One region of the Arthrobacter sp. WCS2018Hpa-7 genome, then DNA from elsewhere that is predicted to be linked to it. Evidence: predicted binding sites of a transcription regulator. Region 1 holds the regulator's gene; each other region holds the start of a gene.
The links. Region 1 encodes HrcA, which represses chaperone genes, less so after heat shock. Its sites were predicted from a motif close to TTNGCACTCGNNNNNNNCGAGTGCNAA; they were not measured.

Region 1 (7,169 bases):
AACGATGCCGCTCTGGTTTACGAGCCCGAGACGTCCGCAGCACTGGGCTTCGGATTCCGCGTCGGGTTCCTCGGTTTGCTGCACCTGGAAATTACCCGTGAGCGCCTCGAACGTGAGTACAACCTGGACCTGATCTCGACGGCTCCCAACGTAGAGTACGAGGTGACACTGGAGGACAAGAAGGTCATCCACGTCACGAACCCCAGCGAGTACCCCACGGGCAAGATCTCCGAGGTCCGCGAGCCCATGGTTTCCGCCACCATCCTGGCTCCCAACGAGTTTGTTGGATCCATCATGGAACTGTGCCAGAGCCGCCGTGGCCAAATGCGCGGTATGGACTACCTCTCCGAGGACCGCGTGGAGCTCCGTTACTGGATCCCTTTGGCGGAAATTGTGTTCGACTTCTTCGACCTCCTGAAGTCCAAAACCCGTGGCTACGCTTCGCTGGATTGGAAAGCAGACGGCGAGCAGGTTGCTGACCTCGTCAAGGTGGACATCCTGCTGCAGGGTGAACAAGTGGATGCCTTCAGTGCCATCACCCACCGCGACAAGGCCTACGCCTACGGCGTGATGATGACCGGCAAGCTCCGTGAGCTCATCCCGAGGCAGCAGTTCGAGGTGCCCATCCAGGCAGCCATCGGATCGCGCATCATTGCCCGTGAGAGCATCCGGGCCATCCGCAAGGACGTTCTTGCCAAGTGCTACGGGGGTGACATCACCCGTAAGCGCAAACTGCTGGAAAAGCAGAAGGAAGGCAAGAAGCGCATGAAGATGGTGGGTCGCGTGGAGGTTCCCCAGGAAGCATTCATCGCAGCCCTGACCACCGACGAGTCCAAGGACAAGGCCAAGAAGTAAATGCCCAGCGTCCTACCTTTGGGCGATCCGGCACCTGCGGACGGAGTACTTCCCCCGCAGGTGCTGGACGGCGTGGAGCACCGTAACTTCGGGCTCTACGTCCATATCCCGTTTTGTGCCGTTCGGTGCGGCTACTGTGACTTCAATACCTACACGGCGACCGAGCTTGGCGGCGGGGCCTCCCAGGATGCCTACGCCACAACCGCGGTGTCCGAGCTCGACTTTGCGGCGCTGGCATTGGATGCCTCCGGGCTGCCCCGACGGCGCATGAGTACAGTCTTCTTTGGAGGCGGTACGCCCACGCTCCTCCCCGCGGAAGACCTGGCACGAATCCTGCGGGCCGCCGTGGACCACTGGGGACTTGAGCCCGGCGCCGAGGTCACCACCGAAGCCAATCCCGATTCCGTCACCCCCGAGTCCCTGAAAGTGCTGGCTGACGCCGGATTCACCAGGGTTTCCTTCGGCATGCAATCGGCCGTCCCGCACGTTCTGAAGGTCTTGGACCGCACCCACACCCCCAGTCGAGTGCCGCTTGTGGTCCAGTGGGCCCGTGAGGCCGGACTCGCGGTGAGCCTGGACCTCATTTACGGTACGCCGGGGGAGTCCATGGCGGACTGGCGGTTATCCCTTGAGACAGCACTGTCCTACGAGCCCGATCACATCAGCGCCTACGCATTGATCGTGGAAGATGGCACCAAGCTGGCGGCCCAGATCCGCCGCGGTGAAGTGCCCGGAATTGACGACGACGATCACGCGGCCAAATACGAATTGGCCGATTCGTTGATCTCCGAAGCTGGTTTGAACTGGTACGAGGTCAGCAACTGGTCCCGGACATCCGATCAAGCGTGCCGGCACAATCTGGCCTACTGGCGGGGCGATGACTGGTGGGGCGTCGGCCCCGGTGCGCACTCCCACGTAGGAGGTGTCCGGTGGTGGAACGTCAAGCACCCCACAGCGTACGCAGGACGGTTGGGCGCAGGAAGCTCACCGGCGGCGGGCCGGGAAACCCTGGACGCCGAAACCCGGGAAGTCGAGCGCATCATGCTGGAAGCACGGCTCGGTACAGGCCTTGAAGTGGATGCTTTGGACGCGGTTGGCCGCCATGCAATGGCAGGGCTGATCGCCGACCAACTGGTTGATCCTGCGCAGGCGTTCAAAGGCCGGCTGATCCTTACGCTGAAGGGCCGGCTGCTGGCTGACGCCGTAGTCCGGAGGATTCTCCCCGACTAACCACACGTCCGCTTGAAAAGCGGGGGGAGGTTTACTTGATCCAGCGCAGGTTGAGCTTGTAGCGGTGCGGCTGGCCGTGGTTGACGCGGATTCCGGCCGAGACGGAGAAGCATGTCAGTGCTACCCAGATGCCAGTGGCGATCACGGCAAAGACGTTGCCTACTACCGGCAGCAGAACCAGGATGTTGGCCAGAACCGCAGCGATGGTGGGAGGCAGCGTAAAGTTCAGTGCTTCCTTGGATTCCTGTGCCGTGAAAGGTCCGCGGTCACGGAAGATCAAGTAGATCAGGAGTGATGGCAGGCATCCCAGAATGCCGCCAAAGTGTGCCAAGGTAGCCCACTGCCTGTCCTCGCTGGCGGTCAGTGGCAGCGCATTTGCAGGCGCGCCATGGTACTGGGGCTGGCCTGCGGCGCTGCCCGGTTCTTCAGGAGCGTTCTCTGCCACGGTGTGTTCCCTTTGCTGTAAAGATGGTGCGGTGTTGCTGTCCCAGAATACCGGCCCAGGCAGGCTTCCCGGGACAAGCGCCACGATGACACGTCAGTTGCTGCTGCTTTGAGGGCAATGGTCAGGGAACTGTGAGGAAATCGATGACTTCCTCCACGCGGCCCAGCAGCGAAGCTTCGAGGTCGGCGTAGCTGCGAACCGCTCCGAGAAGCCGTTGCCAGCCCAGTCCTATGTCCTCCGCGGTCTCGTGGGGCCACCCGAAGGCGGTGAGAATCCCGGTCTTCCAGTCGGTGCCGCGGGGCACGGACGGCCAAGCCTCAATTCCCAGGACTTTGGGCCTGATGGCCTGCCAGACATCGATATAGGGGTGTCCGACGATCAGGACATTTCCCGCGGCTCCAGGCACAGTCATGGCATCAGCTGCGATGCGGGACTCTTTGGAGCCGGCCACGAGGTGGTCCACCAGGATGCCGAGGCGCCGGCCGGGACCGGGGTTGAAGGCGGATATTACCGACTTGAGGTCATCGACTCCGTGCAGGGGCTCCACCACAATGCCCTCGACGCGGAGATCGTCGCCCCAGACTTTCTCGACGAGTTCGGCGTCGTGTTTTCCTTCCACCCAAATGCGGCTGGCTTTGGCCACCTGGGCGCGTTGTCCTTGAACCTTCACCGAACCTGATGCCGTGCGCCCCGCCTGAACGGCCGGCGTCGGTTGCCGTGGGGCCGGGGGCATCAACCGGATGGGCTGCCCCTCGAGCAGGAAGCCAAATCCGAGTTGGAACGACTTCGTCTTCCCCCGTCTGTCCTCAAGGGACACAATGTGCATGCCGCCGGTTTTCTCGACCCGGGTGACTTCGCCCACCCAGCCTGACTGGACGTCTTCGAGGACCATCCCGCGTTGGACGGCAACCTCCGGCAGTTGCCGTTTGGCCGGAGCTGACAGATCCTGCGGACCCCACGTGTCGAAAGCCAAGGAGTTCCTACCTTTGTGCTGGGTTGTATAGTGCAGTGCTGATTTGCGCTGGGTTGGGACGGGAAAGTTCAATGCTAGCAACGGGGTGGCTCATACTAGACTGGTTAGCACTTGGGCATGTTGAGTGCTAAGTGGACCCGGTCCCAGAGACCACGGCAGTCGTCAGGAGGTGGAGCAATGAGTGAGCCGCGCAAGTTGGAAGTGCTGCGTGCCATCGTTGAAGATTACGTGCATTCTCGGGAGCCTGTTGGATCGAAGGCCCTTGTTGAACGGCACCATCTCGGTGTTTCAAGCGCCACCATCCGTAACGACATGGCCGTTTTGGAAGAAGAAGGCCTCATTGCAGCGCCGCACACCAGTGCCGGTCGTATTCCCACCGACAAGGGCTATCGCCTGTTCGTCGATCGCATCTCCCAGGTCAAGCCCCTTTCGGCCGCCGAGCGGCGGGCCATCCATTCGTTGCTTGAAGGCCCTGATGATGTCGACGACATCCTGGAGCGCACCGTAAGGCTCCTGTCGCAACTGACCAACCAGGTCGCCGTCGTGCAGTATCCACACTCGAACCGCGCTCTGGTACGGCACGTTGAGTTCGTCCTGTTGGCGCCACAACAGGTTTTGGTGGTGCTGATTGCCGATACCGGCAGCGTCGGCCAGAAGGTCATCGATGCTGGTTCGGACGTGGGCGACGACGCTTTGATGCGACTGAGATCCCGCTTCCTGGGCAGCATCGCAGGGACACAACTGGCCCTGTTGCCGCAGGTGCTTCCATCGGTGATTGCCCTGTGCCCGCCGGAGCTTCGGGGACTGGCCCACACATTGGCCAACGGGCTGCAGGCCCTGAGTGACAACAGCCGCGAAGAACGCATCCTCATGGCCGGTACGGCCAACCTCGCCAGGTCCAACGTGGACTTCCCCTTGAGCATTGGCCCGGTGCTGGAAGCTCTTGAGGAACAAGTTGTCATGCTCCGGTTGTTATCAGACATGGGGGATGACCCCCGTGGCGTCACCGTGAGTATCGGCCGGGAAAATCCCTACGACGGATTGGCAGAAGCTTCCGTTGTCGCCACCGGGTACGGCTCCGGCGCCAAGGTGGGGATTCTGGGGCCAACCCGCATGGATTATCCAACGACCATGGCCGCAGTCCGGGCCGTGGCCCGTTACCTTTCACGCATTCTTGGCGGCTGAAGGCCGTCCCGAAGAAACATCCGCAGTACAACAAGGAAGAGATACCGACTTTGAGCAGCCACTATGACGTTTTGGGAGTCTCGCCGGAAGCCACCGGGGAAGAGATCAAAAAGGCGTACCGCAAGTTGGCGCGGAAACTCCACCCGGACGTAAACCCAGGTGAGGATGTCGCGGAACAGTTCAAGGCCGTGACCCATGCTTATGAGGTCCTGTCCGATCCCCAGAAGCGCCGCGTCTACGATGCCACCGGCAACGAGAATGGAACGGACAACGGGTTTGGTGGCGGATATTCCGGCCAGGGCTTCGCGTTCCAGGACATTTTCGATACGTTCTTTGGTGGTGGCGGCGGTCATGGTGGGCCGGCCTCCCGTGTGCGACGCGGCCAGGACGCACTCATCAGCGTCCGCATCGACCTTAAGGACGCCGTTTTCGGTGTCAACAAGAAGCTTGAAGTGGACACGGCCGTGACCTGCCCCACCTGTGACGGCAGCTGCTGCCGCCCGGGCACCCATCCGGAACGTTGTGACATCTGTGGTGGCAGTGGCCAGGTCCAGCGGGCTGTCCGCTCCATCCTCGGCCAAGTTATGACTGCCGCCCCTTGCGGTTCCTGTGAGGGCTTCGGCACGGTCATCAAGGACCCCTGCAATGAGTGCAACGGCCAAGGCCGCATCCGCAGCCGCCGTTCGCTGACCATCAAGGTTCCTGCCGGTGTTGCCACCGGTACTCGCATCCAGTTGTCCGGCCAGGGTGAAGCAGGGCCCGCAGGCGGCCCGTCCGGCGACCTCTACGTGGAGATCCGTGTCAACAACGATTCCATGTTCATACGCGAAGGCGACGACCTCCACGCCACCCTCAGCGTGCCCATGACGGCCGCGGCGCTGGGTACGGAGTTGCAGCTGGATACCTTCGACGGCGCACAGGACATTGACGTGAAGGCCGGAACCCAGTCAGGCGAGATCATCACCCTCCGGGGCCTGGGTGTCACGCACCTGCGTGGTTACGGCCGCGGCGACCTCAAGGTACACCTCCACGTTGAAACGCCGAGCAAGCTGGATCCGGCGCAGGAAGAATTGTTGCAGCAGCTCGCCAAGCTTCGCGGGGAGCAGTTCACCGAAGGAAAGCTCGTGGCCAGCGGCGGGATGTTCGCCAAGCTTCGGGACAAGCTCGGTAACCTGTAGCGGTGAGCAACCCCGTTTTCTTCACCTCGGCCGGCAGCCTTGGCGATGTCGGCGCCGGCGGTACCTTCGTGCTGGAAGGTCCGGAAGCGCGGCACGCGGTTACGGTCAAGCGACTTGTGGTGGGAGAGCCAGTCGACATAGCCGATGGGGCCGGCGCGCGGTTGACCGGCACGGTCGCCGAGGCCGGGCCCGCGGGCCTGATTGTCACTGCCTCCGACGTTGTCTTTGAAGACCTGCCGGACGTCCGCTTGGTGCTGGTCCAGGCCCTGGCCAAGGGCGACCGTGACGAACTTGCCATCGAGACAGCCACGGAACTCGGAATTGATGCTGTGCTTCCGTGGCAGTCGGAGCGTTCCATTGTTCGATGGAAGGGCGATCGCGCCGCAAAGGCCCACGCCAAGTGGGAGTCCGTGGTCACCGCTGCCGCCAAGCAGGCCCGGCGGGCGTGGATTCCTGAGGTGAGGTCCATGGTGGACACTGGGTCCTTGGCGAACGCTGTTGCCCAGGCTGACCTTGCCATCATCCTGCATGAAGACGCGAAGAATCCCTTGCGGACCGTCCTTGAGGAGTTGGCGGCAACCAACGCCAGCGCTCCCCGCGAGGTGCTGCTGATTGTGGGCCCCGAAGGCGGGATCTCACCCCGCGAAGTAACGCGGCTTAGTGATGCCGGCGCCGTAACGGCACTCTTGGGGCACCATGTCTTGAGGTCCTCGACGGCGGGACCGGCCGCCGTCGTTCTTGCCAGCGACATCCTGGGACGCTGGTAGGAGCGGCCTTGGGCCGCATCCGGCCCCGGGCAGCTACCCGACCCTGAACAGGCGGGTGTCGGTGCTGGTCGCGATGGCGTTGCCCGCGTTGTCTACTTGGGAGACGCGTACCTCGTACTGGCCGGCTTTCAACGTGGCGCCAAAGGTGAACAGGCCATACTGCCCGGGTTCGCCGGTGGCTTGCGTTTGGCCCGTGAGAAGGCTGGCCTTTTCGCCCTTGCCGTTGTCCTGCAGGACCTGCCAGGCGATGGGCTTGGAGCTGTCAGTGCTTCGACCGTTGAACTTGACCAGTCCGGTGGGCAGGGTGGTGTCTTCCTGCGGATCGATGATCCAGAGCGGGGCAACCAGGGAAGCGTCGCGCGTCATTGGTTCCCCCAGCTGCACTTGCCCGAACGCCATATAGTCCTTGTGGCCATCGACCAGGATGACTACTTGGATCTGCTGGCCTGAATTGATGAGCCCTGAGGACGAGGCTGCGGCGGTCGCCGTGTAGACGAGTTGCTGCACTGCCCGCTGCGCCATGCCGGCGTCCAGGT
Region 2 (7,169 bases), on a different contig from region 1:
TCGGTGGCCATCAACTACGCGCCCAAGGACCAGACGCCCATCACACTGCTGCGCGTTGTTCGATCCTGGACCAACAACTACGCCGGCCTGGCGCAGGTGCACCAGCTTGTTACTGACATAGTTGCCGGCGGAGTGGGCCGCGATGAAGCCGTGCGCCGCTTGAACGAAATCATCCGCAGCGCCAAGCCGTTCCCGCGCTGGATGGTCACCATTGCCTTCGGTATCTTCTCCGCGGTTTTCGTGGGGGTCCTGGGCGGTGGCCTGGGCGCATCCGCGGTGGCTTTCTGCTCCAATATCCTGATCAGCCTGCTCTCACGCCAGCTTGCACGGTGGCGCACTGCGGACTTCTTCAACACCATGGCGTGCGCGTTCCTGGTCACCTTTATCGCGCTGATGCTGCGGTGGGCGGGTGTGGACATTGCTCCGTCCATTGTGGTTGCCGGCGGAATCCTCCTGTTGCTGCCAACGGGTCGACTTGTCTCGTCCGTTCAAGATGCGATCAACGGCTTCCCGGTGACAGCAGCCGGACGATTCCTTTCCACGGCGCTGACGTTCGGTGCCATCGTGGCGGGTATCGGCGTCGCAGTGGTGGTCGGCACGCTGATCGGCAGCGAGGTCCTGGACGTCACGGATACATTCCCCGATGCGTATCCCTTATGGGGTCAGGCCATCCTGATCGCCATCGCGGTGGTGGCCATCGGTGTCACCGAACAAACGCAAATGCGTCTGTTGATCCCGACGGCGGCAGTCGGCATAGTGGGATTCTTCGTTCTGTGGGGGGCTGGCGCCGCCGGGCTCGGCGATCGCCTGTCACCCGCCGTCGCGGCCGTGGTCATTGGCCTGCTGGGACGGGTAGTGGCGCTCAAACTCGGAGCGCCGCAGCTGGTGGTTGCAGTTCCTGCCGCGTTGATCCTGCTTCCCGGCCTCACTATATTCCGGTCCATGTATGTTTTGACCGTCGAGGAGGGAGACATTCTGCTGGGTGCGGGCGGCATGTTGAACGCAGGGGCGATTGTCCTGGGAGTGGCTGCGGGCATCGTGCTTGGCGACAACCTTGCCCGGCCATTGACCAAGGGCCTGTCCAGCAATGAGCGGCGCAGGGTCCGCAGGCGATAGGCGACACAACACGAACGGCGCTGCCATGAGGCAGCGCCGTTCGGCTATAAGAGATCTGTGCCGAATCTAGATCTGTCCGACCGGAAGCTTCTTCTCGGCTTGGAATACTTCTTCCACGCGACCCTGCGCCCAGTAGCCGGACAGTGACACCTGGGAACGCTCCAATCCACGCTGGACGAAGAAGATCTCTCGGAGGCCCTTCATATAACCCCGCTCGCCGTGGGCAAAAACGTCCACCCGGCCGGGCAACCATTCGGTGGTGCGCAGGGCATCGAGCAGCAAGTCACTGGCGCCCGCAGGTACTCCGTTGCGCTGCAGCCAATGCAGGTTCACTCCGGCGGGGGCGGAAATCGGCAGGATGTCTGCCTCGTTGTCCACTTCCAGAAACACGGTTCCGCGGGCATCGGGGGCAAGAGCCTCCACGCATGCTGCAATGGCCGGGATCGCGGCGTCGTCGCCGGCGAACAAGTACCAGTCGGCGTCCGGGGCCGGGTTGTAGGCGCCGCCGGGTCCTGTGAAGACCAACGAATCGCCGGGTTCGGCTGCGGCTGCCCAAGGACCTGCAAGTCCCTCGTCGCCGTGCACCACAAAGTCGATGGCCAATTCCTGGGCTTCAAGGTCTACCCAACGGATGGTGTAGGTCCGGGTATGCGGCCACAGCTCCCGCGGCATGGTCTCGCGGATGGCCCACAGGTCCAGCGGAAGCTGGTACTCGACGCCCGGCTGGGGGAAGACGATCTTGACGTAGCGGTCCACGTACTGGTTGTTCGCATAGTCACTGAATCCCGGTCCGCCGGCCACGATCCGCACCATATGCGGCGAAAGGCGTTCATTCCGCAGGACTGTCAGGTTGACCTGCGGGCGGGTTGTACGGGTGGCGGACGAAGTCACGGGGAGAGCAGACATGTAGGTAAGCCTAAGCTAATTTGCTGCACGTCCGCTGGGGATGAGTCGAAGGTTACAGGACAGGCAGTTCCCAGTTGATGGGTTCGGCGCCCTGTTCCAGCAGCAGCTCGTTGCTGCGGCTGAAGGGCTTGGAACCGAAGAAGCCCCGGGAGGCCGAGAGCGGACTGGGATGGACCGACACGATGGACGGCGCTCCCTCCAGCAACGGCAGTACGCCCTCGGCGTCCTTGCCCCAGAGGATGGCCACCAACGGGCTGCGCCGCCCCGCACCGTCCGTACGGCGGGCGACGGCGGTGACTGCCGCCGTCGTGATGGCCTCCCAGCCCTTGCCACGATGGGAGCCGGCATCTCCGGCGGTGACGCTGAGGACACGGTTCAACAGGAGGACGCCTTGGTCCGTCCAGGCGGTGAGGTCTCCATGGACCCGGGGAGGCAGCCCGAGGTCGTCGTGCAGTTCCCGGTAGATGTTGGCGAGGCTGCGCGGGATGGGCCGCGTCCGTGGCGAGACTGCAAAGGAAAGCCCGACGGCGTGTCCCGGCGTGGGGTACGGGTCCTGGCCCAGAATCAGTACTTTGACGTCTGCCAGCGGCTGTTGGAAGGCGCGCAGAAGGTTGCCGGCCGAGGGAAGGACGTGGGTTCCGTTCTTGGCTTGGGTCGCGACGAAGTCCAAGGCGCTCCGCAGCTGCCCTTCCACGGGACGCAGGGCATCAGCCCAGTCCTGCGCCATCAGTTCTTCCAGCGGGCGGCCGGGGAGCCCGGCAAAACCGGCATGGTCCAGGTCCGTCGGCTCAAGGTCAAAGAGTGCATCCTCGCCATTCACCACGCCATTGTCTCCTGTGCAGTACCGGCCCGGCGAATGACAGCGTTGTTATTCGCCCGTAACATGGGGGTAGGACATTTTCCCCCAACACGCGTCGAAGGAGTGTGCCGTGGCAGAACCAGCACCGGAACCGATGGCGCCGCAGTCAACCGGGTTTGCCCTCGCAGACCTTGCGGCCGGGACCCTCAGTGACTCCCCGCTCAGCGAACGGGACCAGCAGATGTTGGCCTTGGAACGGCAGTGGTGGAAGTACTCAGGGGCCAAGGAGCAGGCCATCCGTGAACTGTTCGATCTCTCGGCAACACACTATTACCAGATCCTCAACGCGCTCATAGATACCGAAGACGCGTTGGCCCACGATCCCATGCTCGTCAAGAGATTGCGTAGACTACGTACGTCCCGCCAGCGTGCGCGGACGGCACGTCGCTTGGGGTCCGACGCGTAAATCGCCAGGCTGATCTGTCAGCAGCAACCAGCAAGGACAACGCTTCACCATGACCAAATATGCCAAGGACGAATTCGACCAGGTCCCGCAGAACACTTCCCGGCAGGGCGTTCACCGTGATGCCCAGGAAACCACGCGTCCCACGTTGTGGCCGGTCTTGACCGTTGGGGCGGTAGCCCTGGTTCTGGGGCTGGTGGCCTTCCTGGTCCTTCCAAACCTCGGCGTGGTGGCCCCCAATGCCGCGCCCAGCGTCTCCACGCCGGCCCCGCAGCAGACTGATGCCTCGCCCTCTGCTGCTCCGAGCGAATCCAGCAGTGCACCGTCCGCATCCAGCGAGCCGACGCCCTCAGAGAGCCCGTCTGCAACGTCGTCCTCCGCGCCGGTCGACAAGTCCACCCCGGTTGCCGTGTACAACGGTGCCGGCACCGCTGGGTTGGCTGGCCGCGTGGCCGGCCTGGTGGAAGCCGACGGCTGGACGCTGAGCACCGTGGGCAACTGGGGCGGCCTGCCGCAGCAGACGTCCGTGATCTTCTACAACGCGCCTGAGCAGAAGGTTAACGCCGAGGCGTTGGGCACCTTGTTGGGCATCCAGACGATCGTTGAATCGCCCGAGGTGCAGCAGCAGTTGGTTGTTGTGGCAGGACCGGGCTACCAGTAAACCTCTGGCCTCCAAGTGGCCCTGAAGCCCCAACTCGGTTAAGCCTCAATAACAAAAGTGATGCCCCGGGCCTCCATGGGGAGCGCCGGCAGAGTGACTGTGGTTACAGTGGATTGATTCCGGTACGGAGATCCCGGCAACCGGTCTTGGCTACTGCGAAAGTGTGGGCATCATGGCATTGGGAACCGTCAAATGGTTCAACGCCGAAAAAGGCTACGGATTCATCACTGTGGATGAGTCGGGTGACGACGTCTTTGTACACTGGTCCGCCATTCAGATGGACGGCTTCCGCGCCCTTGAAGAGGGTCAGCGGGTTGAGTTTGAACTGGGCGAGGGGCAAAAGGGTCCGCAAGCCGAAGGTGTGCGCGTCGCGTAGCGCCTTATCGGGTTTCGACCCGTCTCCGTCAGCCCTCGGCTGAAAGCCCTTTGTTTATAGAGCAAAGTGGCATCTCTGCTTGCACTCTCCCCGGTCGAGTGCTAATTATTGATTTAGCACTCCTATGGTTCGACTGCTAAGTCCAGCCCGGCTTACCCCGGCGGTGGGCGGTGTTCGTTCCAGCGGAGGATCAAGAAACACCTTGGTGGGGTGAGGTCCGGAGCGCGGGGCATACAGAGGCCGCGGGCAAAGGACCGTCCGTCGCGGGCACCCCATCTGACAGGTACCTTCTTAACGACTGTCCCGAAAGGACTACCGCCGTTATGGCCAAGATCATTGCATTTGATGAAGAGGCACGCCGCGGCCTCGAGCGGGGCCTGAACATCCTCGCAGACGCCGTCAAGGTCACCCTCGGCCCGCGTGGACGCAACGTCGTCCTCGAAAAGAAGTGGGGCGCCCCCACGATCACCAACGATGGCGTTTCCATCGCCAAGGAGATCGAGCTGGACGACCCCTACGAGAAGATCGGTGCAGAACTGGTCAAGGAAGTTGCCAAGAAGACGGATGACGTCGCTGGCGACGGTACTACCACTGCAACCGTCCTCGCCCAGGCACTGGTGAAGGAAGGCCTGCGCAACGTTGCCGCCGGCGCCGACCCGCTGTCCCTCAAGCGCGGCATCGAGAAGGCTGTTGAGGCAGTCATCAGGGAACTGCTGGCCTCCGCCAAGGAGATCGAAACCAAGGAAGAGATCGCAGCTACGGCTTCCATCTCCGCCGGTGACCCGGAAATCGGCAGCCTCATCGCCGAAGCCCTGGACAAGGTGGGCAAGGAAGGCGTCATCACGGTCGAGGAATCCAACACCTTCGGCCTGGAGCTTGAGCTCACCGAGGGCATGCGCTTCGACAAGGGCTACATCTCCGCTTACTTCGTCACCGACGCAGAGCGCCAGGAAACGGTCCTCGAAGACCCGTACATCCTGATCGTCAACTCCAAGATCTCCAACGTGAAGGAACTCGTCACGGTTCTGGAGAAGGTCATGCAGTCCAACAAGCCGCTGCTGATCATCGCCGAAGACATCGAGGGCGAGGCCCTGGCCACCCTGATCGTCAACAAGATCCGTGGCACCTTCAAGTCCGTTGCCGTCAAGGCTCCGGGCTTCGGTGACCGCCGCAAGGCGCAGCTGGCCGACATCGCCATCCTCACCGGTGGCCAGGTCATCTCCGAAGAAGTTGGCCTCAAGCTCGAAAACGCCGGCCTGGAACTCCTCGGCACCGCCCGCAAGGTTGTTGTCACCAAGGACGAGACCACCATTGTTGAAGGTGCCGGCGACGCCGAGCAGATCGCAGGCCGCGTGGCCCAGATCCGCGCCGAGATCGAGAACTCCGACTCCGACTACGACCGCGAGAAGCTGCAGGAACGCCTGGCCAAGCTGGCCGGCGGCGTTGCAGTCATCAAGGCCGGTGCCGCAACCGAAGTTGAGCTCAAGGAACGCAAGCACCGCATTGAGGACGCAGTCCGCAACGCCAAGGCTGCTGTTGAAGAAGGCATCGTTGCCGGTGGTGGCGTAGCCCTCATCCAGGCCGGTGCCAAGGCATTCGCCAACCTCACCCTCCAGGGTGACGAGGCAACGGGTGCGAACATCGTCAAGGTTGCCATCGACGCTCCGCTGAAGCAGATCGCCTTCAACGCCGGCCTCGAGCCCGGCGTTGTGGTGGACAAGGTTCGCGGCCTGCCTTCGGGCCACGGCCTGAACGCTGCCACGGGTGTCTACGAAGACCTTCTGGCTGCTGGTGTGAACGACCCCGTAAAGGTCACCCGCTCGGCTCTCCAGAACGCTGCTTCCATCGCTGGTCTGTTCCTGACCACCGAGGCTGTAGTTGCCGACAAGCCTGAGAAGAACGCTCCGGCTGCCGGCGGCGACGACATGGGCGGCATGGGCGGCTTCTAAGTCCCCACGCTGTAGCAATACAGCGCCCAAGCGTCACGCTTTAGAGCAAACGACGGCGGTCCCCACCTGGTGGGGGCCGCCGTCTTGCTGTGCTAGCACGGATTCAGTGTCGGTGGGGTCTGGCAGGATTAAGGTCATGACAATTATTGCTGCCGCTGATGGGTCCGCCCTCGGCAATCCTGGGCCGGCCGGTTGGGCCTGGTACGTTGATGACTCCTGTTGGCGCGCAGGAGGTTGGCCGCACGGCACCAACAACCAGGGTGAACTCATGGCCGTCCTGGATCTGTTCCGTTCCACGGCACATGTGCCGGAGGAAGACCTGCTGATCCTTTGCGACAGCCAGTACGTCATCAACTGCATCAGCAAGTGGATGCCGGGATGGAAGCGCAAAGGCTGGCGCAAAGCCGACGGCAAGCCTGTGCTGAACGTGGACCTCCTCAAGGACATCGACCAGGCGATCGTGGGCCGCAAGTACAGGTTCGAATGGGTCAAGGGGCACGCCGGACATGACCTGAACGAGGCCGCCGATGAGCGTGCACGCGCCGCTGCAACGGCCTACCAGCAGGGTGTCGCGCACCGGAGCGGCCCAGGGTTCCCTGGCGCCCCTGGGAAGGGCGACGCGAAAGGGCGGCGGGACCAGGCACCGCTGGATGCCACGGTAAGCGCCCAGGGACCCGCTCAGGCGCAGCTGCAGGCGGAAGCGCTGGTACAAACCCACCTCCGGCATGAAGACCCCGTTATCGCAGGGGCAGCGGTTGTGGGGGCGGCGGCCACCTCCTTGGGATCGGCGAACGCTCCCAGAGCAACAGTTGGGTCCGCTCCATCGAAGGCCGAGCGCAGCTCCCGACCACATTTTGAGCCGACGCTCTTTGGAGAGTCCGGGATCTTTGGCCAGCCTG
Region 3 (7,169 bases), on a different contig from region 1:
TCCACACGGCATGGGTATTTATGCGCAGTAGGTGAGAGTGGGATCGGCCGAACCACATGGGATGTGAGAGATGGACCCGCCAAAACCACACGGGACGTGATAGAGGGACCGGCCGAACCACACGGGACGTGAGAGAGGGTTCAGTGGATCAGGCCGTGTTCGAAGGCGTAGCTGGTTGCGGCTGACCTGGACGGTACCGCGAGCTTGGACAAAATGTTGCTTATGTGGCGTGCCACGGTCTTTTCGCTGAGGTACAGCTCCCGGGCGATGATCCGATTTGAATGTCCAGCGGCCACCAGCCGCAGGACTTCCATTTCCCTGCCCGTCAGCGACGACTGGCCGTGGGGCTTTTCGCCGGCGAGTTCCAGCACGTCCGCAACCGCTGGTGTTGCCCCGAGATCCGCGAAGTCGGCCTTGGCCGCGGCAAACTCCATGGCGGCCGAATCCGGGTCTCCCAGCAGTGCGCAAGCACGGCCGGCAAGCACCCTGCACCGGGCTGCCTGGTAGGGCGCCTCCAGGCTGTACCAGATCCGCCAGGCTCCCCGAGATTCGCGGAGAGCAGCCGTGGGGTCACCCTCGGCCAGCAAGACCTGCGCCGCCGCGTGCGAAGCGAGCGCCAACTCCAGGGGACGGCTGGCCGCCTGCAGGGCTCCGGATACGGCGTGCAGTGGCCCGGATAATTCGTCCAAAGCTGCCCTCGCCGCAGCCACGTCTCCCAAGGCGAGCTCAATCTCGACGACGGCGGGGAGCAAACGTCGACGATTGGCCGTGTCTGCTTCTGCCAAGGCACGCCGCATAGTGGCTTGCGCCTGGGACGCCCTGTGCTGCGCCAACTGAAGCAAGGCAATGCCGGGAACTGGCTCAAAACCTGTCCCGGCCGCAGTAGCGTAGGCTTTCGCAGCTTCGTCAAGGAATCCTTGCAGCCGCAGTACATCGCCTTGCTGGTACCAGGATCCGAACGTCGCGTCGGGGTCGCCCTTCCTGACCCGGCCTTCGGCGGCGCGCGCCACAGAGAGTGCCTCGTCCCATGCCCCATGCAGGATGAGCAGCTCGGCCCGGTACGCCTGGCATTGTCCGCTGAACATCACCATGTCCGGGCGTTCACCACACCAGCGTTCCAACGCTGAGGTCCACTCGTGGGCACGCCTTACATCATGCGAGAGGCGGCAACTGCCCAAGACTGCACAGTAGATGATGCCCGCTGGTATGGGCGAAACCTCCCCCGAGGTGACCGACACCATGACTTCGTCCAGGAGTTGGAGCCCGTCCTCCACGTTTCCCAGGGAGACACGTGAGGTACCTACACCGAGCTGCCCCAGCGCCTGAAGGTCTTTGTCATGGAAGGACTGGCCCAGTTCCAAGGCCCGGCTGAACATTTCATGGCCCGTCCCCGGGTTGCCGGATCGAAGCGCGCCCAGGGCAGCGGGAATGAGCAGGTACCCTTCGGCGGCGCATGGTCCGGCCATGCCGTCCAGCAGGTGCCTGGCGCGGGACAACCAGCCATTGCCCTGGGCATGCTCGCCCATGTCCATCAGGAACATAACCAGCCACGCGGCACAGCGGGCCGCACTGTCTGTATCCCCCATGGTCAGGAATTCGTCGTGGGCTCGCGCGAGGTACTCCACGCTCTGCGCGTTCAAGCCAAGCAGCATCGCCACGGAGGCGGCCAGCTCGATGTCCTGGGGAGGCAGGCCGCCCTCGGAATCGGCGCGGACGAGGCAATTCAGGGCATCGTTCCAGCGGCGCTCGTGAAATGCTGAGCGTCCCAGGTCCAAGTCTGTGTCCGGAGCTGTCATGGCTCACCTGCGGGTGGGTGGCGGCCCGGGTGATGCCCGTGCCGCAGCTTTTAGCGTCAGGTTACTGCCGTCGTCGAACGCTCACAATAGCTTGGGCAGGCATGCCTGCCGGCAGTCTCCATGACGCACGAAGCCCCGGCCACGCGAACGTGACCGGGGCTCCAATGAAACAGCCTGCTAGTGGCTGTGACCTGCGTGTGCGTCTTCGTCCTCAGCCGGCTTCTCGACAACCAGGGTCTCGGTGGTGAGAACCAGGGCAGCGATGGAAGCGGCGTTGCGGAGAGCCGAACGGGTGACCTTGACGGGGTCGATCACGCCAGCGGCGATCAGGTCCTCGTACTCGCCGGACTTGGCGTTGAAGCCGTGGTTGGCTTCCAGCTCGGACACCTTGGCAACGACAACGAAACCGTCGAAGCCGGCGTTCTGTGCGATCCAGCGCAGCGGCTGAACCAGGGCGCGGCGGACGATGCCCACAGCAGCTGCTGCGTCACCTTCCAGCGCCTTGACGGCCGGGGACTCGTCCAGTGCCTTGAGAGCGTGGATAAGAGCCGAACCGCCACCGGAAACGATTCCTTCTTCGAGGGCTGCACGCGTGGAGGAAACAGCGTCCTCGATGCGGTGCTTCTTTTCCTTCAGCTCAACCTCGGTGGCTGCGCCAACCTTGATCACGCCGATGCCGCCGGCCAGCTTGGCCAGGCGTTCCTGCAGCTTTTCCTTGTCCCAGTCGGAGTCCGTCCGGGTGAGCTCAGCACGCAGCTGTGCAACGCGGTCAGCCACGTCCTCAGCCGTGCCGGCGCCGTCAACGATGGTGGTGTTGTCCTTGGTCACCGTGATGCGGCGCGCGGTACCGAGTACCTCGAGGCCAACGGTGTCCAGGCTCAGGCCAAGGTCCGGGGAAACAACCTGGGCGCCCGTGAGCGTGGCGATGTCCTGGAGCATGGCCTTGCGGCGGTCGCCGAAGCCCGGAGCCTTGACGGCAACAACGTTGAGGGTGCCGCGGATGCGGTTGACGATCAGCGTCGAGAGGGCTTCGCCTTCGATGTCTTCAGCAATGATGAAGAGCGGCTTGTTGGCCTGCAGGGCCTTCTCCAACAGCGGCAGGAAGTCCTGCAGCGAGGAGATCTTGCCCTGGTTGATCAGGATGAGGGCGTCCTCGAGGACGGCTTCCTGGCGCTCTGCGTCGGTGACGAAGTACGGGGACAGGTAGCCCTTGTCGAACTGCATGCCTTCGGTAAGGACCAGTTCGGTCTGCGTGGTGGAGGACTCTTCAATGGTGATGACACCGTCCTTGCCAACCTTGCCGAACGCTTCGGCGAGGAGCTCGCCGACTTCGTCGCTCTGCGCGGAGATGGCTGCGACGCTGGCAACCTGGGTGCCTTCAACTTCGCGGGCGTTCTCCAGGAGGCGGGCTGCGACGGCTTCAACGGAAACCTCGATGCCGCGCTTGATCTCGCCCGGAGCGGCGCCGGCGGCAACGTTGCGCAGGCCTTCCTTGACCAGGGCCTGTGCAAGCACGGTGGCCGTGGTGGTTCCGTCGCCTGCGACGTCGTTGGTCTTGGTGGCTACTTCCTTGGCCAGCTGTGCGCCAAGGTTCTCGTACGGGTCGTCAAGCTCAACTTCACGCGCGATGGTGACGCCATCGTTGGTGATCGTGGGAGCGCCCCACTTCTTGTCCAGCACGACGTTGCGGCCGCGCGGGCCAAGCGTCACCTTGACAGTGTTGGCGAGCTTGTCGATACCGGCCTCAAGAGACCGGCGGGCAGCATCGTTAAAAGCAAGCTGCTTTGCCATGGTTGTGTCCTTTCAAGACAGAAAACCCGCACCGCTGACGGTCGGAAATGATTTCCAACGCGACGGCGGTGCGGGGCTCCGGGAAGTTACTTTACGACGATCGCAAGGACGTCGCGGGCGGACAGAACGAGGTACTCGTTGCCGCCGGTCTTGACTTCGGTTCCACCGTACTTGGAGTAGATGACGACGTCGCCAACAGCTACGTCAACCGGTACGCGGTTGCCGTTGTCATCGAAGCGGCCGGGGCCGATTGCAACAACTTCGCCTTCCTGCGGCTTTTCCTGTGCGGAGTCCGGAATGACCAGGCCGGAAGCCGTGGTCTGCTCTGCTTCGAGCGGGCGAACAACAATACGATCCTCAAGAGGCTTAATCGAGACCGACACTCGGACTCTCCTTTTCATGAGCTGATTCATGGACTAAGAACTAGGGTGCCGGAGCGTACATCCGCCGTCGCGGTGCCGGAAGACGCTTGGCATTTATTAGCACCCTCCAGGGGAGAGTGCTAACTAGACTCTATGTAAATCGTTAGCACTCGGTCAAGGTGAGTGCCAGCATTTCGTCATGGGTGAACGCCGGTCACCGGCCCGTAAGGTCATCGAGGTCGTAGTCCTGGCCGTCGTCTTCCTCGTCCAGCGGGGCATTGCCGCGGTTCCGGTACAGGAGTACGGCGGCCGCAACAGCAACGACGCCGGAAATCACCAGGGTGATAATCCCACCGGTGCGGGCGCCGCTGTAGAGCTCGCGGATGTCCCGCGCTTCGTCGGTGGCATCGTTGACGCTCTTGCCTGCGACGGAATAGGTGGCCGCGTTGAAGGAATCCAACGCGAAGATGATGATCAGCAAGCCGACGCAGACCACAGCGATCACGGCCCCCGCTATGAGGGCGGGTCGCGCGAACTTCAGCATGGTGGAGGGTTGCGGGGCTGCGGTGTCTTCCATGAAAACAACCCTATCGGGCTGATTCGCCCGTCACGTTGTCAAGTGCCGCGCCGTTAGGCTTGATTCCATGCCTCACGCACCGCAGGAACAGATCGCACCCTTGCTGACCACTGAAGGATGGGAACTCCTGGCCTCCTTGGGGCCCTACCGCGAGGCCGACGCTTTCAGCACCAACGCTGATCTCCGCAAAGCCGGCCACTCCGCCGAATTGGTGGCAGCAGTCCTGACGCAATCACGGCTGCGCACCCGCGCCGAGGCGAAGTTCGGCGAGTTCGCCCGGCAGATGCTGTTCACCCAGGCAGGCTTGGAGCAGGCCACACGGTTGAACGTTGCAGCCCGGCACGCAGAACGCTTCGCCAAGGCAGGCATTTCCCATGTGGCCGACCTCGGATGTGGCCTCGGCGCCGATTCCATGGCGATGGCGTCCATGGACATCTCAGTGACCGCCGTTGAGATGGATGAAACCACGGCTGCCTGCGCCACCATCAACCTCATCCCGTTCCCGCACGCCACCGTGGTGCACTCCGATGCCACATCCGTGGATCTGGACGGGATCGACGGCGTGTGGCTGGATCCTGCACGCCGGACGACGTCCACGTCGGGGACCAAGCGGATTTGGGACCCTGAGGCTTTCTCTCCTCCTTTGTCCTTCGTGGAGAAGCTGGCAGCTACCGGGCGCGCCGTCGGCGTCAAAATGGGGCCCGGCATCCCCCATGACTCCGTTCCCTCCGGCTGTGAGGCCCAATGGGTCTCGGTGGGCGGGGACGTCACCGAAGTGACCCTGTGGTTCAACGCCGTGGCCCGCCCCGGCGTGCGCCGGGCGGCCCTGGTCATTGGCAGCCAGGGCGCCGCTGAAATCACCAGCGGCGAGGACTTCGACGCCGGTCCGGCAGCCGCCGTCGGGCCTGTTGAAGGTTTCTTGTACGAACCGGACGGCGCGGTCATCCGCGCAGGCCTGGTGGCCGACATCGCCGAAAGGCTGGGCGGGCATCTGGTGGACGAGCACATCGCGTACATCTGCGCGCCGGAACTGCACGACACTCCTTTTGCCCGTGCCTACAAGGTCCTTGAGGTGATGCCCTACAACGTCAAGGCCCTCAAAGCCTGGGTGAAAAGCAAGGGGATCACCGTGCTGGACATCAAGAAGCGCGGCACGGCAGTGACTCCCGAAGAGCTGCGCAAGCAATTGCTTCCCGCCAAACCCTCAAAGGGGAAGGATGCAAAAACAGCCACCCTGGTCCTCACCAGGATCGGCGAGGAAAGAGTGGCTGTTGTGGTGGAGCCGGTCACGGCCTAGCACCTCAGCGGCGGGAGAACTCCGAGGCTTCGCGGACCTGCCCGGCACTGGGGCGCACGCCCGTATACAGCACGAATTGTTCTTCGGCCTGGATGGCGATGACCTCGGCCCCAGTGATGACCTTCTTGCCGGAGTTCCTGGCAGCGGTGATGAGCGGCGTCTCCGAAGGCAGCGCAACGACGTCGAACACCACCTGCGCAGCAGAGATTGTCTCGTCATCGAAGGATTGGGCCATTTCGTCCGCACCAGCCATCCCCAGCGGGGTGACGTTGATGATCAGGTCCGCTGTTGAGCCGTTGACATCGTCCTGCCAGCCGAATCCGTAGAGATCCGCAAGCGCCCGTCCTGTGGTCTCATTGCGGGCCACGATAGTGACGGCGGCGAACCCTGCGTCCCGGAGTGCTGCGGCTACGGCCTTGGCCATCCCGCCGGCACCCCTGAGGAGTACAGTGTGGCTGCTGGGAACCTGATGGTCCTTCAGGAGCCGGGCAATGGCGATGTAGTCCGTGTTGTAGGCGGTCAGGACGCCGTCGTTGTTGACGATGGTGTTCACCGAATCAATGGCCTGTGCCGACGGGTCCATCACATCAACCAGCGGGATGACCGCTTCTTTGTAAGGCATGGACACCGCGGCACCCCGGATGGGGAGGCCGCGGATGCCCGCTACCGCGAGGGTGATGTCAGCGGGGGCGAATGCCTTGTAAACAAAGTTCAGGCCGAGCAGATCGTAAAGATAATTGTGGAACCTGGTCCCGATATTGCTGGGCCGGGCCGCAAGCGAAATGCACAGGGACATGTCTTTGTTCAGGATTGGCATTCCCCCATTAAACGCCCTCTTGGTAGAGCCGTGTATTCACCGCACTTCTGAGACGTCCGTGGGTTAGCCCTGGCGAGCCTTCATCCGCGGGTTGTTCTTGTTGATGACGAAGGTGCGCCCCCGCCTGCGCACGATCTGCGCACCGGGGATCTTCTTGAGGGCACGCAGCGAATTCCTGACCTTCATGGTGTTTTCTCCTTTGATGTGGGTGCTGGTGTTTCGGATTAGAGGGCGTCGCTGAGTTCCAGGGGGTCGTCCCAGACGCCGGAGTCCAGTGTCATTTCGGCCTCCGTCAGTTGGCAGCCGTCCAGGAGCTCGCGGATTTCCGTGGGGTCGATGTCCTCGGAACGTCCGGTGATGGCAAGGACGGTGCCCCGGTCGCCGTGGTGTGGATGCCAGTCCAGGAACGCCTCGACGTCGGAGCCGGCCTTTCCAGTGGCCCCCTCGCCAGGGGCGGATCCTGCTGAGTCGGCCAGCCAGTTCCCGGTACTTTCGAGCCAGACCCTGGGTCCTATGCCCTGGACGGCGA
Region 4 (7,169 bases), on a different contig from region 1:
CACGTTGCCGGCGCTGAGCGCCCAAGCGCCGGAGCTTGTGCCACTGCTGGTGCCCGTTTGGTCGGTCAGTCCCTACCTCCTGACCGGTGTTCTTCCGGCCGAGCAAAAGTTTGACGCCGTGGTGGTCATAGACGCCGAATCCACCTCGCTGCAGGCCGTACTTCCTGCCATCGCCCGGGCGAAGCAAGTGGTGGCCTTCGGTGATGCGAAGATTGCCCATGCACGTACGTTCAGCGTAGCTGTGGAACCACCGGTAGCCGGTGTTGCCAGCCACGAGACCGTCGACAGCGCCTTCAAAGCGCTGGCAAGGGTCCTGCCCACGTGGCAACTGAATTGGGTCTACCGCGCCGTGGACGAGGATTTGATCCTCCAGTTGAGCAAGAATTACTACGACGGCGGCCTGCGCCGCCTGCCTGACGGCAACTCTGTCACGGGTCTGGACCGTTCCATCCTGGTGGAGTACATCCCCGATGGCACCGGACTTCCGGGGGCAGACCATGAAGGTGTGGAGTCCGTCACCGCCGAGGTCAATCGCGTGGTGGACCTCGTGTTCGAACACGCCAGGCTGCGGCCCCGCACGTCCTTGGCGGTGGTGACTGCCAGCTTGCGCCATGCTGCCCGTATCGGCGAGGCCATCAGGCTCCAACTGCCCAACCATCCCTTGCTGTCCACGTTCTTCGGCGCCGGCCCCGAATCCTTCCGCGTGGTGGATCTTGAGCGAGCCCAAGGGCTGGTTCGTGACCACGTGATCTTCTCGCTTGGCTACGGCCGCACGCCACACGGCCGGGCACTTCATTCGTTCGGTCCGCTGTCCGCTGAGGGTGGCCGGAACAGGTTCGCCTTGGCCATGACCCGCGCACGGCGTTCCATGCATGTCCTGAGCTGCTTCCGTCCCGAGGACCTTGACCTCGATCGGTTGGCCCATGGTGCAGTTGACTTCTACGAACTGCTTGACCGTGAACTTTCGGGAAACAGCAACCTCGGTACGCCCGCGTCCCGCGCTGTTGCCAGTGAGCAGGCGCTCGGTGAGGATCCCTTGGTCGCTGACCTCGGAGAACGCCTGCGGGCCCGGGGCGCCCGGGTCTGGCATCTCTACGATGGCGTTCTGGATATCGCTGCTGCGGCAGACCCCGTCCACACTATTGGCCGGGAGGGCGCGGAAATTCCCACGCCGGTCGCGATCGAATCCGATGGCACAGAACGCTACCGTCGGATGAGCGTCCGGGAACGCAGCCGGTTGCGTCCGCAGCTGCTGGAGCGCATGGGATGGCGCTACATGTCCCTGTGGACCATTGAGGTGTTCACTGATCCTTCGTCCTGCGCAGATCGCATCGGCTCCTACCTTGGGCTGGAAAATCACATTCCGCGGTCGACGTCGCCTCAGCATGGCTTCCTGGACATGGACGTTGAACAATTGAGTGTGGACAAAGGGCAGCCAACATTCGCTCCGAGTCCGGCACGGCAGGCACCAGGACAGCATGATGAAGCTGCCGGTGATGCAGGCAGCGAAGCAGAGAACGGGAAAGAAGTACCACTGATGGAACAAGCAACCGGTCCGGAAGAAGGGCCTGAGACGGAATCCGCCGTGCCCGGCGCCGACACCGCTGAAGAGCCCCTGGATGCCAAGGACGCCGGAGCCAAACCAGGCGTGAGTGGCATTCTTCCCACCAAAGCCGCGGAAGACGATCCCCGGCGCTGGGGCGATGAGTCCGGTTACGACCATGAGCAGTGGCTCAAGGAGCAAAAGCCGCCGCACTGGGGCTGACCGGCCACCACCACCTGAACGGCCCATCACGGGTTGACCAGAACAAAGAAAAGCTTGCCTTGCGTTGACGCGCCGGCAAGCTTTTCTGCTTGTTGTGGATCCGCAGCAACCACCACTAATCCTTCGGTGTCGCTGGTGCCCAGCCATTCGCCTGTCTTGCCCCCGTGGGCTGAGGTCCAGAGCACGGGGACAGGACCGGCGAGTACCTGGCTTTGCCTGGATTCGTCATAGGAACCGGCGGCCGTGAGGACCACTGTGACCAACTGCCCGGGGGAGAGGAGCTGGATGGACGACGGGTCGGCCATTCGCAGGGGAACAGCTGCGGTACCCATGGGTGATCCTGTAAGAAGCCCGGGACCCAGGAGGCTGGACTCCGTGGGGATCTGCCCCCGGCTCAAGGGTGCGGCCAGCTGGCGGCCGGCGAGGGCCCCGCCATCAGAGAGCGCCCCGGTCATGGCGAGGTCCTGGGGCACTCCCACACGGGTGAAATCGGCTTCTGTGAGAGTGGTTCCCGTTGGCAGGTCACGGGCGGCCGCCATGACGCTGATTCGCAGTTCCGAGGCCGGGGTCAGCTGTTGGACGGCGATGCCGGCGGCCAGGCACAGCAGGAGGGCAACTGTGAGGCGGCGGTTCCGGGCGATCCAGGAGCCGATCTTTCGCCTTCTGCCCTGAGGGGAAGAATGGTCCAGCGGCCGGGGAAAGCTTGCGGCATTGTTGCGCCGTTGAGACGACCGCCCTCTGGCACCAGATGGAACCGGGGGCCAAGGACCGCCAGACGACGCTGAACGCCGGGCGCGGGCAAGAAGGGCGCTTCGAGACTGTTGTGGCATGCGGCCACGTTAGCCAGCCAGCCGGGCAGTCCAATAGCGGCCAGAGGCGCTATGTGGAAAAGGGGGGGAAGTTAGCTGGCTGCAGCGGCCGGCGCCGGGGTGGCTGCTGGAGCAGACGACGCGGCGGCAGGTGAAGCAGGCGCGGCTGAAACAGTGCTGCCCTTGGCATCACGGGAATCAGTCCGGTAGAAACCCGAGCCCTTGAAGACGACGCCGACGCTGTTGAACTTCTTGCGAAGGGAGCCCTTGCATTCGGGGCACTCCGTCAGGGAGCTGTCGGAGAAGGACTGGACGATGTCAAAGGCATGGTCACAGTCTTTGCAGGCGTATGCGTATGTGGGCACTGAGTTCCTCCTTCAGGACAAAGGTCAGGTCCTGTGCAGCAACGGCGGAGATTTCGCTTCGCATTAGCAGTCGCAGGGCCTGAGTGCCAATTCTATCATCCGTCCACAGTGCATGCGCCAGTGGATGTGCCCGACCTCACCAGCCCGTCCGATGCCCTCAGGCGGTATGCGTAGGGCCGCTGGTGACTGGAGTCCCGTCGGGATCTTCCGTCCCGCCCAGGCGGACCACGCCGGAGGGAGTCAGCACTTCCCGCACGGGGCGGTCGAAGGCTTCGGCGGGAATCGAACCTGAAGGCAACAGGTCGTCGTCGTACACCACCGCAATGGTGGGCGGCCGCTGGCCGGCATCGTCGAGCCCATGGAGGAGCCGGTCGTAGTAGCCGCCGCCCTGCCCGATCCGGTTGCCATCCATGTCCACCGCTGTGGCGGGCATGAAGATCCCCGCGGCGCCGGCCACCACCTGGCTTTCAAGCCGTTCGCCCTCGGGTTCGTCGATAGGGGCATATGAGGAGCGGACAAAAACTGTCGAGGGGGTCCAATAGACCCAACTCAGCTGCCGGCCGGGCTCGCACACGGGAAGGAGGATCCTGTGCCCGGCCTCGTGCAGGGAATGGATGAGCGGCATGGTGGGTGGCTCAAAGGCGACACCTACATAGACGGCAAAAGCGGCCGGGGGGTCGGAGGAAGCGGCAGCCGCCCATGACGTTCCATGCTGCGCGATCGACGCGCCGGCAGCGGCGATCTGCTCGGGGGAGAGAGCGCGCCTTTGGAGGCGCCGGCTGCTGCGGATGTCTTCCTTCGATGCCATGGGTGTCCGATCGTGAGGTTCGTCTGATGCCGGTGCGGCGACAGAAGCTGCCGTCCGGTCCACAGAAATGTTGTCCCGGCGCGGCGAGGGTTTAGCCGATGATGTATTCCTTCCGTTACATTAGTCCGGTGACTCTCGATAACAATGCTGTCCGTAAGGCCGTCATCCCCGCAGCGGGTCTTGGTACCCGTTTCCTGCCTGCAACAAAGGCGATGCCGAAGGAAATGCTGCCCGTGGTTGACAAGCCAGCCATCCAGTACGTCGTCGAAGAAGCGGTCAAGGTTGGCCTGCACGACGTCCTGATGATTACGGGGCGCAGCAAGCGCGCCCTGGAGGATCATTTCGACCGTGTGCCGGCGCTGGAAGCGACGCTGGCCGAAAAGGGCGATACCGCCAAGCTTGAGGCCATCCAATCCGCCACCAACCTCGGTGACATCCACTACGTCCGCCAGGGCGACCCCAACGGCCTGGGCCACGCGGTCCTTCGTGCAAAGCAGCACGTTGGGCACGAGCCTTTTGCCGTACTCCTCGGCGATGACCTGATCGACGCCCGCGATAACCTCCTGAGCGACATGATCGCCGTTCAGCAGAAGACCGGCGGTTCCGTGGTTGCCCTGATCGAGGTGGAGCCCTCCAAGATCAGCGCCTATGGTTGCGCCGACGTCGAGGAGATCGGCGAGGACGGCTACGTCCGCATCAAGCAGCTCGTGGAAAAGCCTTCTCCCGAAGAGGCACCGTCCAACCTTGCCGTGATCGGCCGCTACGTGCTGCACCCGGCAGTGTTCGATGTTCTCGAGAAGACTGAGCCGGGCCGTGGCGGCGAGATCCAGTTGACCGACGCCCTTGAGGTGCTGGCAGCCGGCGAAGGTGAAGGCTACGGCGTGTATGGCGTTGTTTTCCGGGGCCGTCGCTACGACACCGGTGACAAACTCAGTTACCTCAAGGCCTGCATCGAGTTGGCCTGCGAACGCGAGGACCTCGGTCCTGAACTGCGTGAGTGGCTGCCGACTTTCACTGCCTCGCTTCCCAAGTAACCTCAGGATGTACGGCTCTGCGATCTGGCCGGTGACGCTGGAGAGCGGAGACCTGCTTCTTCGCCCTATCCGATACTGCGACAAGCGGGAGTGGTCTGACGTCCGTTCGCGGAACAGTGAATGGCTTGCTCCCTGGGAGGCGTCCAACCCGGCCCCGGGTGGGCGCCTGCCCAGTTATCGGCAGATGGTGGGCTCGCTGAACAACCAAGCCCGACAGTCCACGGCATTGCCATTCCTCATTGTCGAGCGCACCCCTGGATTCAGAGACCCGCTCATCGTGGGCCAATTGACTGTTTCTTCCATCATTTGGGGATCGGCAATGATGGCCACACTGGGATACTGGGTCGATAAGGACCGGGCAGGGCACGGTATTGCTCCGACGGCGGTTGCCATGGCAACGGACCACTGCTTCAAGGTGTTGGGCCTTCATCGCATGGAGATCAACATCAGGCCCGAAAACACCCCCAGTCTGAGGGTCGTGGAGAAGCTTGGATTCCGTGATGAGGGGTATCGGGAACGGTACCTGCACATCAACGGCGAATGGGCTGACCACCGGTCCTTTGCCCTGACATCGGATGAGGTCCCAGAGGGCCTGCTGCGTCGGTGGCTCAGGGGATAAACGGGCAGGTCATGGGGCATTTTGTCCGTATATCCAGTCATTTGCGGACTCGACGACGACACACCGGCCGCAATGCCGCCGCCCCCGGTGATTTGCTTCTACGGTTTTGAATGTGGACTTCCCTCTCAGCAGCTCAGTGATACTCGTAGTCACTGTTGCGCTGTGGATGGTCTGGGTGGCGCCCTACGTTCTCCGGAACAGGCGTCAACAAGTCCAAACGGCCGCTGTTCCAGCAGCGGCAATCGACGACGAACCAGACGAACCGCAGGCAGGGGTGGTACTGACTTTGGCACCTCAGCAGGAGAAACCGATGGAGACCATGCACAGCAAAGCACCGGCGTCGCCCCAGGAATCCCACGTGGCTGAGCCGTCCCAGCGGAAAGCGCCCACCACTCCATTCACCATCCGCTATGCCCGGCTCACTTTGGCCCTGGCAGGCCTTGCCTTGCTGGTGACAGCGGCCATTTCGGGCATCTTTCTCATCTTTGGTTCCGGGTCAATCTGGATGCCGCTGGTGTCCTTCATCGGTGCGGTGTTCGCCGTCGTAACGTTGCGGAAGCTCGCTCTCAGGGATCTTCGCGAACGCCGGGCACGCCGTGCGGCACAGGCAGCCCCCATCCCGACGCCAGCACGTTACTTGCCGAAGGAACCGGCAGTGGAAGCGAAGGAAACCACGGTTTTCGACGCCGAAGCCACCAGCCGTGAAGCTGCGCGCCTATCCGCTGTTGAGCTTCGCCAGGCTGCTTTGGCGGTTGCCGTTGCCGCAGGGGATACATCGGCGCAAGCATCCCAAGACTCCAAAGGTTCAAGCTGGGAGCCTGTCGCAGTTCCCAAGCCCACATATGTTGAAGCCGCTAAAGCTTCAAGGCCGGCCCCTGAACCGCTGGACCTCCCTGAGGCTCCCAAACCGGTGGGCAAGCCCGTCCTGAAGCAAAGTGCTGAGCAGGCCGAGGCCACTGCTGCGGTCTCCGCTAAGGGGCAGAGCGCGCTCAGCAACCTGGACGACGTACTGCAGCGCCGCCGCGCCTAGACACGCATGGCCAGTATCTGCGTCGCGGGCGGTACCGGCCAGGTAGGTCGCGAGGTTGTCCGGCTTGCTCTGGATGCGGGTCATACGGTGACCTCTTTGTCACGCCACGCGCCGCCTCCCGGCTCGGAGAAGCACCACGACGGCGCCACCTACGTAGCGGGCGACGTCACCACGGGAGAAGGGCTGGCGGCCTCACTGGAGGGCGCCGACGTCGTGATTGACTGCCTTGAAGGTCAGTTCGGCAAAGCCCAACGAAAATTCGCCGACGGCGGTGCCCGGCTTCTTGCCTCTGCTCACAGTGCGGGGGTGGGCAGGGCGGTGGCATTGTCCATCATCAACTGCGATCTGAGCACGTACTCGTATTACGTCTCGAAGGCCGGGAAAGAGCGGAAGTACTCTGCTTCTCCTCTGGAGACCGTGGTGGTTCGCGCAACACAGTTTCACGGCCTGGTAGCAATGATCTTCGCTGCCGGGGCCAAGGTGCGCCTCATTCCCGTCTTCAAGCGCGCAAAATTCCAGACCATTTCGCCGGTTGACGTTGCAGGGGCACTGCTGGAGGCTGCCCTGGAAAGCACCGGCCCTGAACGTCATCGCCTGCGCACGGTGGGCGGTCCGGAAGTGCTCACCATGCGGCAGATGGCGGAGTCGTGGCAGGCCGTTAGCGGCGCGCGGGGCAAGATAGTGGAGGTGCCGTTGCCCGGCGCGATGGGTGCCTTCCTGCGATCCGGCAACAACCTGA

Region 2: a site for HrcA is predicted at 4,435-4,461, ahead of groL (chaperonin GroEL). Genes of this name have one in related genera too.
Region 3: a site for HrcA is predicted at 4,113-4,139, ahead of groES (co-chaperone GroES). Genes of this name have one in related genera too.
Region 4: a site for HrcA is predicted at 3,003-3,029, ahead of RQH14_RS08565 (FmdB family zinc ribbon protein). Genes of this name have one in related genera too.

Annotation. Positions count from the first base shown of each region.
Region 1 covers NZ_JAVTJB010000006.1:57,512-64,680, reverse strand. The annotation lists gene lepA (translation elongation factor 4) at 1-855, shown strand, start outside; gene hemW (radical SAM family heme chaperone HemW) at 856-2,085, shown strand; gene RQH14_RS08885 (DUF4870 domain-containing protein) at 2,117-2,530, opposite strand; gene RQH14_RS08880 (DUF3097 domain-containing protein) at 2,652-3,503, opposite strand; gene hrcA (heat-inducible transcriptional repressor HrcA) at 3,681-4,688, shown strand; gene dnaJ (molecular chaperone DnaJ) at 4,739-5,866, shown strand; gene RQH14_RS08865 (16S rRNA (uracil(1498)-N(3))-methyltransferase) at 5,869-6,633, shown strand; gene RQH14_RS08860 (GerMN domain-containing protein) at 6,667-7,169, opposite strand, start outside.
Region 2 covers NZ_JAVTJB010000028.1:3,950-11,118, forward strand. The annotation lists gene RQH14_RS20910 (threonine/serine exporter family protein) at 1-1,116, shown strand, start outside; gene RQH14_RS20915 (siderophore-interacting protein) at 1,183-2,022, opposite strand; gene RQH14_RS20920 (uracil-DNA glycosylase) at 2,075-2,845, opposite strand; gene RQH14_RS20925 (DUF3263 domain-containing protein) at 2,952-3,287, shown strand; gene RQH14_RS20930 (LytR C-terminal domain-containing protein) at 3,337-3,945, shown strand; gene RQH14_RS20935 (cold-shock protein) at 4,118-4,321, shown strand; gene groL (chaperonin GroEL) at 4,645-6,270, shown strand; gene RQH14_RS20945 (ribonuclease HI family protein) at 6,407-7,169, shown strand, end outside.
Region 3 covers NZ_JAVTJB010000034.1:14,830-21,998, forward strand. The annotation lists gene RQH14_RS22125 (response regulator transcription factor) at 141-1,796, opposite strand; gene groL (chaperonin GroEL) at 1,974-3,587, opposite strand; gene groES (co-chaperone GroES) at 3,674-3,970, opposite strand; gene RQH14_RS22140 (hypothetical protein) at 4,164-4,526, opposite strand; gene RQH14_RS22145 (class I SAM-dependent methyltransferase) at 4,594-5,823, shown strand; gene RQH14_RS22150 (shikimate 5-dehydrogenase) at 5,828-6,640, opposite strand; gene ykgO (type B 50S ribosomal protein L36) at 6,704-6,826, opposite strand; gene RQH14_RS22160 (GTP-binding protein) at 6,865-7,169, opposite strand, start outside.
Region 4 covers NZ_JAVTJB010000005.1:277,187-284,355, reverse strand. The annotation lists gene RQH14_RS08575 (AAA family ATPase) at 1-1,765, shown strand, start outside; gene RQH14_RS08570 (RcpC/CpaB family pilus assembly protein) at 1,792-2,595, opposite strand; gene RQH14_RS08565 (FmdB family zinc ribbon protein) at 2,667-2,939, opposite strand; gene RQH14_RS08560 (5-formyltetrahydrofolate cyclo-ligase) at 3,097-3,747, opposite strand; gene galU (UTP--glucose-1-phosphate uridylyltransferase GalU) at 3,846-4,781, shown strand; gene RQH14_RS08550 (GNAT family protein) at 4,789-5,400, shown strand; gene RQH14_RS08545 (hypothetical protein) at 5,567-6,430, shown strand; gene RQH14_RS08540 (NAD(P)H-binding protein) at 6,437-7,169, shown strand, end outside.